Regions from separate parts of the Micromonospora arida genome, predicted to be linked through region 2. Evidence: predicted binding sites of a transcription regulator. Region 2 holds the regulator's gene; the other holds the start of a gene.
The links. Region 2 encodes HspR, which represses chaperone genes until heat shock. Its sites were predicted from a motif close to TTGAGTNNNNNNNACTCAA; they were not measured.
Positions count from the first base shown of each region.

Region 1: lon (endopeptidase La) is a predicted target of HspR. The motif match lies at 3,860-3,878, and genes of this name have one in related genera.

Region 1 covers NZ_JBIALC010000001.1:322,552-328,828, forward strand. Annotated here, with positions in the region: gene ACFYP0_RS01620 (hypothetical protein) at 1-1,172, shown strand, start outside; gene ACFYP0_RS01625 (histone-like nucleoid-structuring protein Lsr2) at 1,299-1,646, opposite strand; gene ACFYP0_RS01630 (response regulator) at 1,790-2,413, opposite strand; gene ACFYP0_RS01635 (manganese catalase family protein) at 2,497-3,759, shown strand; gene lon (endopeptidase La) at 3,897-6,227, shown strand.
Region 2 covers NZ_JBIALC010000016.1:32,679-38,955, reverse strand. Annotated here, with positions in the region: gene ACFYP0_RS30530 (hypothetical protein) at 223-654, shown strand; gene ACFYP0_RS30525 (hypothetical protein) at 1,108-1,302, opposite strand; gene ACFYP0_RS30520 (heat shock protein transcriptional repressor HspR) at 1,439-1,879, opposite strand; gene dnaJ (molecular chaperone DnaJ) at 1,910-3,091, opposite strand; gene grpE (nucleotide exchange factor GrpE) at 3,177-3,932, opposite strand; gene dnaK (molecular chaperone DnaK) at 3,981-5,858, opposite strand; gene ACFYP0_RS30500 (ABC transporter) at 6,079-6,277, shown strand, end outside.

The DNA.
Region 1 (6,277 bases), on a different contig from region 2:
TGACTCAGATTTCGTCGGCCCAGGACCGGCGGACAAATAAGCCACGTCCGGCTTCCGGGCAGTGCGTGGAGCCGAGCCCGGGCGCGACCGCGCCGACCGGCGGCGGCTCGACCACCCGGACCTGGCAGAACGGTCGGTGGGTGCGTAATCACTGGGGTGACGGACAGCAGTCGGTCCCCGAGTGCGAGGACGGCAAGGACGGCACGGTGGGCACCGGTACGGCCATCGCCTGTCCGGACGTGGCGGCCAAACTGCCGCAGGTGCCGAACCGGGCGCGGGCCGAGGTGGACCGCAACCTCGCCCAGTTGCAGACCCAGATCGCCGAGGCGGACCGCCGCCTCGCCGCCGAGGGCAACAAGGGTGAGGCGTTCATCCGCAGCGCGATCCTCCAGCCGTTGGCCGGCAAGCGCCGCGCCGTGCTGGACCGGATCACGACCGCCATCGACCGGGTCGGACCTCGGCCGCAGGGCCTCGCGCAGCTCGCCGAGTGCCAGGTGCAGCCCACCGGCGGCACGGGCGGCAACAACGGCGGCGGTACCTCACCCACCACGACCCCTGGTGGCGGCAACAACGGTGGCGGCACCTCACCCACCACGACTCCTGGTGGTGGCACCGCGCCCGGCGCCGGGCTCGGTGTGCTCGCCAACGACTGCGACGAGAGCCAGCTCGAGCCGCACAACGGTTTCCAGAACGGCAACCGTTGCGTGAGCACCGAGTTCGGTGAGGTCGGCGCGGCGGCCAACAACCCGTCGCTGCTGATCACCCAGTTCCCCGACCAGGTCGGCCAGAACCAGCCCTTCACCCTGCGGGTCAGCACCCGCAACCTGGTCCGGGACCGCTTCCTGGCCGCCGGTCAGGGTGGCTACTACGTGGAGAGCTCGCTCCTCAACGACCAGGGCCTGGTCCGCGGTCACTTCCACACCGCCTGCCGGATGCTGAACAGCCTGACCGCTCCGCCGGAGCCGCAGGAGGTGCCCGCGTTCTTCGTCGCGACCGAGGACGGCCGCGGTGGCGCCCAGCCCGACGAGGTGACGATCCAGATTCCGGGCCTGCCGCAGTCCGGTACCGCCCAGTGCTCCGTCTGGGCCGGTGACGGCTCGCACCGCCTGCCGATGATGGAGCGGGCCAACCAGACCCCCGCCTTCGACTCGGTGCGCATCGACGTCAACTGAGCTGACGTACCAACGGCGGCCGGCCACCCGGGGCGACAACCCGGGGTGGCCGGCCGCCGCTTCGTTTCCGGTGCCCGGACAAACGGCGGGGCCCCGCCGTTTCCGGCGGGGCCCCGTCGAGTCGCGTCAGCGGCTCTTGTACGCCTCGACGACCTCAACCGGGATCCGGCCCCGCTCGGAAATCTTGTAGCCGTTCTTGACGGCCCATTCCCGGATGGCCCGGTTCTGCTCCCGATCCATTCCCGCGCCGGCGGGTCGCCCCGGTCGCCGGACCGAACGGGTGCTCTCCACCGGACCGCGCCCGATCCGCCGCCCCGCATTGATGTACGGATCGAGCGCCTTGCGCAGGACGCCGGCATTCTCGTCGGAGACATCGATCGTGTAGGCCACGCCGTCGAGACTGAACTCAACCGTCCGGTCGGCCTTCCCACCGTCGAGGTCGTCGGTCAGGACCGTGATTACTTTTCTCGCCATTGCCGATTACTCCCTGTGTGCGGCGGGATGTGTCCAAAGTCTGACCTATCACCCCGGTAATCCGCAACAATATGCCTTCCATTCATTCGGCGCGTCGCGATTCCGTTACGAGCAAAACCGTGAATCGGTTCGGTGTCGAGGCTTCATTCCCCGAGGATGCCGCTGTGACCGGCGAGGGCAGCCGCCTCGGCCCGGTTCGAGACCCGCAACTTGCGCAGCAACGCGGCGGTCATCCGTTTCACCGTCTGTTCGGAGACGTGCAGTTCTTCGGCGATGTCGACGGTGCTGCGGCCGGCGGCGATCGCCCGCAGCAGCCGCCGTTCCTCGCCGTCCAGGTCGACGGCCGCGAAGCGCGTGGGTCGCAGCACGGCTCGCAGCAGTTCGGCCGGCAGCACCGCCCAGCCGTCGAGGATGGCCAGCAGTGGGGGCAGCAGCTCCTCCGGTTCGCTGGTCTTGGGCAGGAACCCCTCGGCGCCGGCTCGCAGCGCCTCGACCGCTGGCCCGGGCTCGGCGGCACCGGACATCGCGACCACCCGTACCCGTGGGGTGGTCCGCCGGATCGCGGCCACCGCCCGGATGCCGCCGGGCGGCGGCATGTGCAGGTCGACAAGGGCCAGGTCGGGGCAGTGGTTGCTGACCAGGGCCGCCGCCGCGGCGGCGTCGCCGGTCGAGGCGACCACCTCGGCGCGGCCGTTGGTGGTGATCGGGAGCAGTAACTCCAGGCCGCGGACGAAAAGCGGGTGATCGTCCACGACGACGAGTCGCAAGGTGGAGGCTCCCGGCATGTCTGCGCCGTTCCCCAGCGGGTACCGATCATGCGGGTTCGCACCGAACGAGAGGAGTCGGGTGGATGCGCGTACGGCATGGTTTGCGGGACCTGCTGCGAGGGTTGCGCCCCATTGAGCCGACACCCGACGAGCGACGGCCGACGGCGGCCGATTCGGAGTTGCTGCTGCGGGTTTTGTGCCACGAGTTCCGTACGCCGATCAGCACCCTGACGTCGCTGACCCGCGCGCTGGCCGACGAGCGTCGCGAGCTGACCGGGGACGACCGGCGGGCGCTCAGTGAGCTGGCCCGCGACCAGGCCGCCCACCTGCAGAGCCTCCTGCGCGACGCGACCGCAGGCACCGGCGTGCTGACGCCGGCTCCGCAGCCGGAGCCGGCCGTCGCGCTTGCGGGCATCCTACGGGAGGCCGCCGCGCTGGTGCCGGTCGGCCGTCGGCGGGCGCGGGCCACCCGGCGGGCGGCCTCCTGCCCGGTGCCGGCCGGACGAACCCGACAGGTACTGGTCAACCTGGTGCAGAACGCGTTGCGTTTGCAGGAGGTGTTGGGCGGCAAGTGGGGCGAGATGACGGTCGCCAACCAGTATCTCTTCCAGGGTTGGAACTGCCGACTGCCCGGCAAGTACAAGGACCTGCTGCTCGACGTCGGCACGGAGGAGATGGGCCACGTCGAGATGATCGTCACGATGATCACCCGACTGCTGGACAACGCGCCGCTGTCGCTGACCGAGGGGATCGCGGAGGACCCCGGAGGTGCCGCGACCTACGCCGGCGAGAACCCGGCGCACTTCATCCACGGTGGTGGTGGCGCCCTGCCCGCCGACTCCAACGGGGTGCCGTGGAACGGCGCGTTCATCACCGCCAGCGGCAACCTGTTGGCCGATTTCCAGCTCAACGTCACCGCCGAGGCGCAGGGTCGGCTCCAGGTCGCCCGGTTGTTCCACATGACCGACGACCCGGGCGTCAAGCAGATGCTTCGCTTCCTGCTGGCCCGCGACACGATGCACCAGAACATGTGGCTGGCGGCGATCGAGCAGCTCAAGGAGGACGGGCTGGAGGAGATGCCGGTGCCCGAGGCCTTCCCGGACTCCGGCGAGTTCACCGAGGAGTACGGCTACACCTACCTGGGTTTCTCCTCGGGCACCGACGCCGCCCAGGGGCGCTGGGCATCCGGGCCCTCGCCGGACGGCAAGGGCGAGTTCCGGTACGACGACAACCCGCGGGCGAACGCGCCGGAGCCGGTGCTGCCCCCTGGTGACCCCCGCCTGTACGGCACCAACCCGGGGGTGGCCGGCTCGGTGGTGAACACGGTGAAGAGCAAGCTCACCTGAGGTGCCTCGTCGGGTCGCCCGCCGGTCCCCGGGCGGTTCGACGGACCGACCGGAAGAGTGGCCTGGGTCACAGATCGGAACAAGGGGAACGCTTTGTTACTTGAGTGAGACACGCTCAACTCAACGCGAGGTGTTCGATGGCAACTCTTCCGGTACTTCCGCTGACCGACGCCGTACTGCTGCCCGGCATGGTCATCCCGGTGACCCTCGACCCCACCACCCAGGCCGCGATCGACGCGGCGCGTGCGACCGGCGACCGCAAGCTGCTGGCCGTGCCGCGCATCGACGGCGAGTACGGCCCGGTGGGCGTGGTCGCCACCATCGAGAAGGTCGGCCGGCTGCCCGAGGGTGAGCCCGCCGCCGTCATTCGTGGCCTGTCCCGGGCCCGGATCGGCTCCGGCGTGCCCGGCCCCGGTGCCGCCCTCTGGGTCGAGGCGACCGAACTCGACGAACCCGCCTACGCCGGTCGGGCCCGGGAACTCGCCCGCGAGTACCGCGCCCTGGTGACATCCGTGCTCCAGCAGCGGGGCGCCTGGCAGGTCATCGACGCGGTGGAGCGGATGACCGACCTCTCCGAGCTGGCCGACTCGGCCGGCTACGCGCCCTGGCTGACCCTGGAGCAGAAGACCGAACTGCTGGCCGCGCCGGACGTCACCGCCCGGCTGGAGTTGCTGGTCGGCTGGGTGAAGGACTACCTGGCCGAGCAGGAGGTCACCGAGCAGATCAACAGTGACGTCCGCGAGGGGCTGGAGAAGTCCCAGCGCGAGTTCCTGCTGCGCCAGCAACTCGCCGCGATCCGCAAGGAGCTGGGCGAGGACGAGCCGGACGGCTCCGCCGACTACCGGTCCCGCGTCGAGTCCGCCGAGCTGCCGGAGAAGGTGCGCGAGGCGGCCATGCGCGAGGTCGGCAAGCTGGAGCGGGCCAGCGACGCCTCCCCGGAGGCGGGCTGGATCCGTACCTGGCTGGACACCGTCCTCGAAATGCCGTGGGGCACGCGTACCGAGGACAACACCGACCTGGCCGCGGCCCGGGCGGTGCTCGACGCCGACCACGCCGGCTTGTCCGACGTGAAGGACCGCATCCTGGAGTACCTGGCGGTGCGCAACCGGCGTGCCGAGCGCAACCTCGGTGTGGTCGGCGGACGCGGCTCCGGCGCGGTGCTCGCCCTCGCCGGTCCTCCCGGGGTGGGTAAGACCAGCCTCGGCGAGTCCGTGGCGCGGGCGCTCGGGCGTAACTTCGTCCGGGTGTCGCTCGGCGGCGTCCGCGACGAGGCGGAGATCCGCGGGCACCGACGCACCTACGTGGGGGCGCTGCCCGGTCGGATCGTCCGCGCGCTGCGCGAGGCCGGTTCGATGAACCCGGTCGTGCTCCTCGACGAGGTGGACAAGCTGGCCGCCGGCTACGCCGGTGACCCGGCCGCCGCCCTGCTGGAGGTGCTCGACCCGGCCCAGAACCACACCTTCCGGGATCACTACCTGGAGGTCGACCTCGACCTGTCCGACGTGCTCTTCCTGGCCACCGCCAACGTGGTGGAGTCCATCCCCGGCCCCCTGCTGGACCGGATGGAGCTGGTCACCCTGGACGGGTACACCGAGGACGAGAAGGTCGCCATCGCCCGCGACCACCTGCTGCCCCGGCAGCGGGAGCGGGCCGGGCTGACCGTCGACGAGGTCAGCGTCGCCGATGAGGCTCTCGCGCTGATCGCGGGGGAGTACACCCGGGAGGCCGGTGTCCGGCAGCTCGAGCGTGCCCTGGCCAAGATCCTGCGCAAGGTGGCGGTGACGCTGGCGACGGACCCGACGCCGGTACGCGTCGGCACCGACAACCTCGCCGGCTACCTGGGTCGGCCGAAGTTCACCCCGGAATCGGCCGAGCGCACCGCCGTGCCCGGCGTGGCCACCGGCCTGGCCGTCACCGGTGCCGGTGGGGACGTGCTCTTCATCGAGGCGACCAGCATGGAGGGCGAGCCGGGGCTGACCCTGACCGGCCAGCTCGGTGACGTGATGAAGGAGTCGGCGCAGATCGCGCTCTCCTACCTGCGCTCCAACGGGCGGCGGTTCGGCATCGACCCGAACGCTCTCGCGGGACGCCGGATCCACGTCCACTTCCCGGCGGGCGCGGTGCCCAAGGACGGTCCGAGCGCCGGCATCACCATGGTCACGGCCCTGGCGTCGCTGGTCACCGGTCGCCCGGTCCGCCCAGAGTTCGGGATGACCGGCGAGGTGACGCTCTCCGGTCGGGTGCTGCCGATCGGTGGGGTGAAGCAGAAGCTGCTCGCCGCGCACCGGGCCGGCCTCACCGAGGTGATCATCCCGGCGCGCAACGAGCCCGACCTGGACGACCTGCCGACCGAGGTGCGCGAGGCGCTGACCGTGCACACCCTGGCCGACGTGGCCGACGTGCTCGCCCTGGCGTTGCGTCCGGCCGACGTGAAGACGCTGGACGGTCCGGCGCTCTTCGCGGTCTGACGCTCCGACCATGCGGGCCCCCGCCGTCTTCCGACGGCGGGGGCCCTTTC
Region 2 (6,277 bases):
ACAAACTGGGCTTGGGCGCCCCTCTGTAACCGTCGAACATGGATTGTCATAGGAGCATCATCGGCTGGGCCGTCGATGCAGTGGACCCGCCCATGCCAACGGTTGCGGAATTGCTCCTCACGGGTACTACCGCAGCACCCGACGGCGGGTTACCGTTTCGCCCCAGCAGCCAGGGTCCGCAGGCAGCGTTGCCAAACGCGGGCGAGAGCGGAAGGTTGGCCGGTGAGCGTGCAGGAGTCGACGTTCCACGGCTTCGCCAACCCCGTCGATCCGACTCCGGCGGAGTTGCGAGCTTGGGCGTACAAGCCCGATTCGGTGCCGTTGGCCTCGATGCCACCGGACTGGGACCTGCTGGTCTCCGGCGACCGGCTGGTGTTGACGCTCTTCGAGTTGGCGATGGATCCAAGCTGCCCGGCCCGACGTTTCGCGCTGCACTGCCTCTACATCTACGCGGCCGACGGCATCCGGACGAACTTCCGCGCCCACCCCAAGCGCCGCTTCCGCAAGCTCGTCGAACAGGCCGAGCGTGACGGCGACGAACTGATGAAGGTCTGGGCGCACAACGGCCGGGTGCTGTTGGCCCGACCGGACCTCTTCATCTACCGGGACTGGTGCGAGGGCGGCCTGGTCCGCGAGAACCGCCGCCTCGGCTGAGACCGCTCAGGCGGCTCCCTCGCCAGCGGCTCCCTCGCCAGCGGCTGCGGGGTGGCGTTGCTGTTCGCGGCCCTTTGGAGCTGATGTCGCAAACGATTCACGCCCAGCCCGGCCAGGATCGCCCGACCAGGATCGGTCGAGGCCGGCCCGGCCAGGATCGCTCCGCCCAGCCCGACCAGGATCGGTCGAGGGCGGCCCGGCCAGGATCGCTTCGCCCAGCCCGACCAGGATCGGTCGAGGTCGGTCAAAGCAGAGGTGTGACGTGATGTCGTAAACGATTCAGCTCGAAAGGACCTGCGCGTCGGCCCGACGCCCAGGAGGCGGCGTCACCGGTCCGCGGTCGATAACGGCGAACGGGCTGGGACCCCCGATTACGGCCGCGGGCTGGGACCGCCGATTACGGCGAACGGGCCGGGACCCCCCGTGGGTCCCGGCCCGCACGTCGGTCACCGGTCAATCCTGCTTGCGTTCCGTCTCGGCTCGGCCAGGTTCGCCGGCGTGGTCGCCGTCCTCGGCGAACCGGCCCCCGATGATCCGGTCCCGGTAGGTCCCCTCGGTCACCTTGTCGAACTTCTCGCGGACGGTCTCGGCCAGGTTCTCCAACCGGTCCTCGGTCTGCTGGGCCACCTTCTTCGCCGGTTCCGCCATCGCTCCCCCTCGCCATGTCGGTAGGTCCGGATTAAGCGGATTGGACCCTTATCGACAGGCTAACCGAAGCGGCCCGGACCGCGCCGGGAATCCAGCGCGGTCCGGGCCGAAAAGACAGATCCGGGTGAGTGGCAGGTCAGCGATCGGGCGTTCGGCGGGGGCGCCACACCACCAGGGCGGTCGAGGTGCGGTTGGTCGGCACCAGATCCCGGCCCGGGAAGCGGGCCAACGACTCCAGCTCCGCCACGCGGCGGTACGCGGCGTCCAGCTCCGCCTCCAGCCGGGCCACCCGCTGCTGCGCCTGCTCCAGCAGCCGCTCCAGCCCGATGATCCGCTTGACGCCGGCCAGGTTGATCCCGTCGTCCTGGCTGAGCCGCTGCACCTCGCGCAGCAGCACCACGTCGCGGACGCTGTAGCGACGTCCGCCACCAGCGGCCCGGCCGGGCTGTACCAGCCCCAGTCGGTCGTACTGGCGCAGGGTCTGCGGGTGCATCCCCGCCATCCGTGCCGCTACCGAGATCATCAGCACCTTGGCCTCGTAGGCAGGGTCGCCCGAACCGAGGAACTCGCCCGACATCCCGCTCACCTCCGCGTCCATTCCACCGGACTAACTGACTCGACGCACCCGTGCGTCGAGATGTTCCCGGGCTGCCGGCGGGGTCTGCTCGGCGAACGACTCCAGCGCCGTGCGCGCCTCGTCCGACAACCGGGCCGGCACCACCACGTCCAGCGTGACCAGCAGGTCACCGGCCTGCCCGTCGCGTCGGACCACACCCTTGCCCCGGGCCCGCAGCACCCGCCCGCTCGGCGTTCCCGGCGGCACCCGCAGGGTCATCGCACCGTCGAGCGTGGGCACCCGCAGGTCAGTGCCGAGCACGGCCTCCGCGAAGGTGACCGGCACGGTCAGCGTCAGGTCGTCCCCGGTACGCCCAAACAGCTCGTCCGGCCGAACCTTGACGTGCACGAAGAGGTCGCCAGCCGGGCCACCGCGCTCGCCCGGCTCGCCACGCCCGGCCAGCCGGATGCGTTGACCGTCGGCCACACCGGCCGGGAAGCGCACGTTCATGGTGCGGGTCTTGGTGACACCGCCGCTGCCGTGGCACTCCGGGCACTTCTCCTCGACCACGGTGCCGACGCCCTGGCAGTTGCGGCACGGCTCGGAGAAGCTGAACGACCCCTGGTTGCGGGTGGTCACGCCGGCACCATGACAGACCGGGCAGGTACGCGGCTGGGTGCCGGGCTTGGCCCCGTTACCGTGGCAGGTGTCGCAGACCCCCGGCGCGCGCAGCGTCAGGGGCAGCGTCACCCCACGCACCGCGTCGCCGAAGTCCAGCGCCACCTCGGTCTCCACGTCCCGACCACGGGCCGGACCGCGTGGTGCGGCCTGCCCACCGGCCTGACCGCCACTGAAGATCGAGCTGAACAGGTCCTGGAAGCCGGCGCCGCCGAAGCGACGGTCACCGCCCCCGCCGCCGCCGAACATGTCGGACACGTCGAACGGCATGCCGCCCGGCTGACCCCCGCCCCGGGCGTTGCGCCGGAACGCGCCCGAGCCGAAGAGCGAACGCATCTCGTCGTACTCGCGACGGCGACCACTGTCCGAGAGCACGTTGTACGCCTCGGACGCGGCCTTGAACCGCTCCTCGGCCTTCGGGTCGCCCGGGTTGTGGTCCGGGTGCGACTCCCGGGCCACCTTGCGGTACGCCTTCTTGATGTCATCCGCGGAGGCGGCCTTGTCCACGCCGAGCACGGCGTAGAAGTCCTTCTCGATCCAGTCCTTCGAACTCACCGGTCCACCTCCTTCCGACCCTGGTGGCCCGGCCGTCCCGCCCACCGCTGAGCGGTGGGCGGGACGGCCCGGTCACTGTCTGGCACTATTCCGGATCCGCGACCGCGACCAGCGCGGGGCGCAGCAGCCGCTCACCGAGCTGGTAGCCGCGTCGCATGACCTGTACACAGGTCGGCTCGCTGACGTCGGCCGAGGTCTGGTGCGCGACCGCCTCGTGCCGGGTCGGATCGAACGGGTCGCCCTGCTCGCCGAAGGCGTTCAGGCCGAACTTGCCCAGCGCGGTGGTGAGTTGTTCCGCCACCGTGCCGAACGGCCCGACCAGGTCGCCATGTTCCCGGGCCCGGTCCAGGTCGTCCAGGATCGGCAGCAGCGCGGCCAGCACCGAGCCGGTCGCCTGCTCCTGTACGAGGCTGCGGTCGCGGTCGACCCGCTTGCGGTAGTTGGCGTACTCCGCCGACACCCGCTGCAGGTCCCTGGTCCGCTCGTCGAGCTCGGCCCGGAGCGCTTCCAGCTCGGCGCCGAGCGAGATGCCCGCGCCGCCGCCGTCCACCGGCTGCGCCGGGGCGTCCACCACCGGCGGACCGGACGGCTCCGGCCCGTCGGTGGAGTTGACCTCGACCTCGATCTCGTCGACCACGACCTCGGCGTCCTCGACCAGACCCTCGGCCGGCACACCGGTCTCCGCGTCGGCGGCGGTCCCCTCCGGCTCGGCGGTGTCGACGAGCTTGCGGTTGTTGCGGATGACGACCCGCTCCCCGTCGCCGGTCGGCTCCGTGGTCGCGGAGCCACCCGGCGTCGACCCGGTGTCGCCCGGGTCGGCGGCTCGTGGCTTCTGCGTCATGCGGCTACCTCATCCCCTTCGCGGTGGAAACGTGTCGGAGGCCGACAGTCACTTCTTGCCGTCCTCGTCCACGATTTCCGCGTCGACCACGTCGTCGGGGCCGCCGGCCTGTGCGCCGGTCGCACTGGTCGCGCCAGTCGCGCCGGTCGCACCCGGGCCGGGCTCGGCACCCGGCTGCTGACCCTGCTCGGCCTGAGACGAGTAGAGCAGCGAACCGGCCTGCTGGGAGACCTGCGCCAGCTTCTCGTGCGCCGACTTGATCTTCTCGATGTCCTGACCGCCGAGGGCGCCACGCAGCTCACCGAGCGCCTCGTTGAGCTGCTCGCGGTTCTCGCTGGGCAGCTTGTCGCCGCTCTCGGCGAGGAACTTCTCGGTCTGCCACTGGAGCGCCTCGGCCACGTTGCGGGTCTCGGCGTCGTCGCGGCGGCGCTTGTCCTCCTCCGCGTGCTCCTCGGCGTCCCGGCGCATCCGCTCGATGTCGTCCTTCGGCAGCGAGGAGCCGCCGGTGATCGTCATCTTCTGTTCCTTGCCGGTGCCCAGGTCCTTGGCGTGCACGTTGACGATGCCGTTGGCGTCGATGTCGAAGGCGACCTCGATCTGCGGCACGCCGCGCGGCGCCGGCGGGAGGCCGGTCAGCTCGAAGGTGCCGAGCTTCTTGTTGTACGCCGCGATCTCCCGCTCACCCTGGAACACCTGGATCAGCACCGACGGCTGGTTGTCGTCCGCCGTGGTGAAGACCTCGGAACGCTTGGTCGGGATGGTGGTGTTGCGCTCGATCAGCTTGGTGAAGATGCCGCCCTTGGTCTCGATGCCCAGGCTCAGCGGGGTCACGTCGAGCAGCAGGACGTCCTTGACCTCGCCCTTGAGCACACCGGCCTGGAGCGCGGCGCCGACGGCGACCACCTCGTCCGGGTTGACGCCCTTGTTGGGGTCGCGACCGGTGAGCTGCTTGACCAGGTCGGTCACGGCGGGCATCCGGGTCGAACCGCCGACGAGGATGACGTGCTCGACGTCGGAGATCTTGATCCCGGCGTCCTTCACGGCCTGCTCGAACGGGCCCTTGCAACGGTCCAGCAGGTCCTGCGTCATCCGCTGGAACTCGGCGCGGCTGAGCGTCACGTCGAGGTGCAGCGGGCCGGCCGCGCCGGCGGTGATGTACGGCAGGTTGATGTTGGTGGTGGTGGCGGCGGACAGCTCGATCTTCGCCTTCTCGGCGGCCTCGCGGAGCCGCTGGAGGGCCATCTTGTCCTGAGAGAGGTCGATGCCGTGCTCACCACGGAACGTCTTGACCAGGTGGTCGATGATCCGCTGGTCCCAGTCGTCGCCACCGAGCTGGTTGTCACCGCTCGTCGACTTGACCTCGACGACGCCCTCGGCCAGCTCCAGCAGCGACACGTCGAAGGTGCCGCCACCGAGGTCGAAGACCAGGACGGTCTGCTCCTTGGAGCCCTTGTCCAGCCCGTACGCCAGGGCGGCAGCCGTCGGCTCGTTGACGATCCGCAGCACGTTGAAGCCGGCGATCTCACCGGCCTCCTTGGTGGCCTGGCGCTGGCTGTCGTTGAAGTAGGCCGGAACGGTGATCACCGCGTCGGTGATCTGCTCGCCCAGGTACGCCTCGGCGTCCCGCTTGAGCTTCATCAGCGTCCGGGCCGAGATCTCCTGCGGGGTGTACTTCTTGCCGTCGATGTCGACGGACCAGTTCGTGCCGACCTCCCGCTTGACCGACCGGATCGTCCGGTCCGGGTTGGTCACAGCTTGGCGCTTGGCGACCTCACCGACGAGCACCTCGCCGTTACGGGCGAACGCGACGATCGAAGGAGTCGTCCGCGACCCCTCAGCGTTGGCGATGACGGTGGGCTCACCGCCCTCGAGAACGCTGACGCAGGAGTTCGTCGTGCCGAGGTCGATACCGACCGCACGTGCCATCTTCGCTTCCTCGCTTCGTAAGGTTGTGCAGGTGACGGGCGTCGCCCGTGGGCTGCTGGCGAGCACCGCCCGCAGCGGGCCCCACCACAAGTTGAGTGAACTTGACTCAATAGTGCCACGCGTTGGCCAATCGTCAAGTTGACTTGAGTCAACCCGACGCAACCCAGCCGTTATTACCGTCCGGTTGTCTTCCCTTGCATCGGTCGGGCACGCTTTAGCGGTGACGACGCACGGCGATCCCGCCACCCGTTCCGGTGCGCCCGCCGTCGCAGCCCGTACCGACCCGCCGGACGCCGCGGAGGAGCCGCCCGCCACCACCGGGGACGACAGCCTCCCCGGCGCACTGACGGGCCTCCGGGAGGCGATCGGCGCGACCCGGTATCCCCTCGCGCTGCCCTCTGCCAACTCTGCCCGGCACA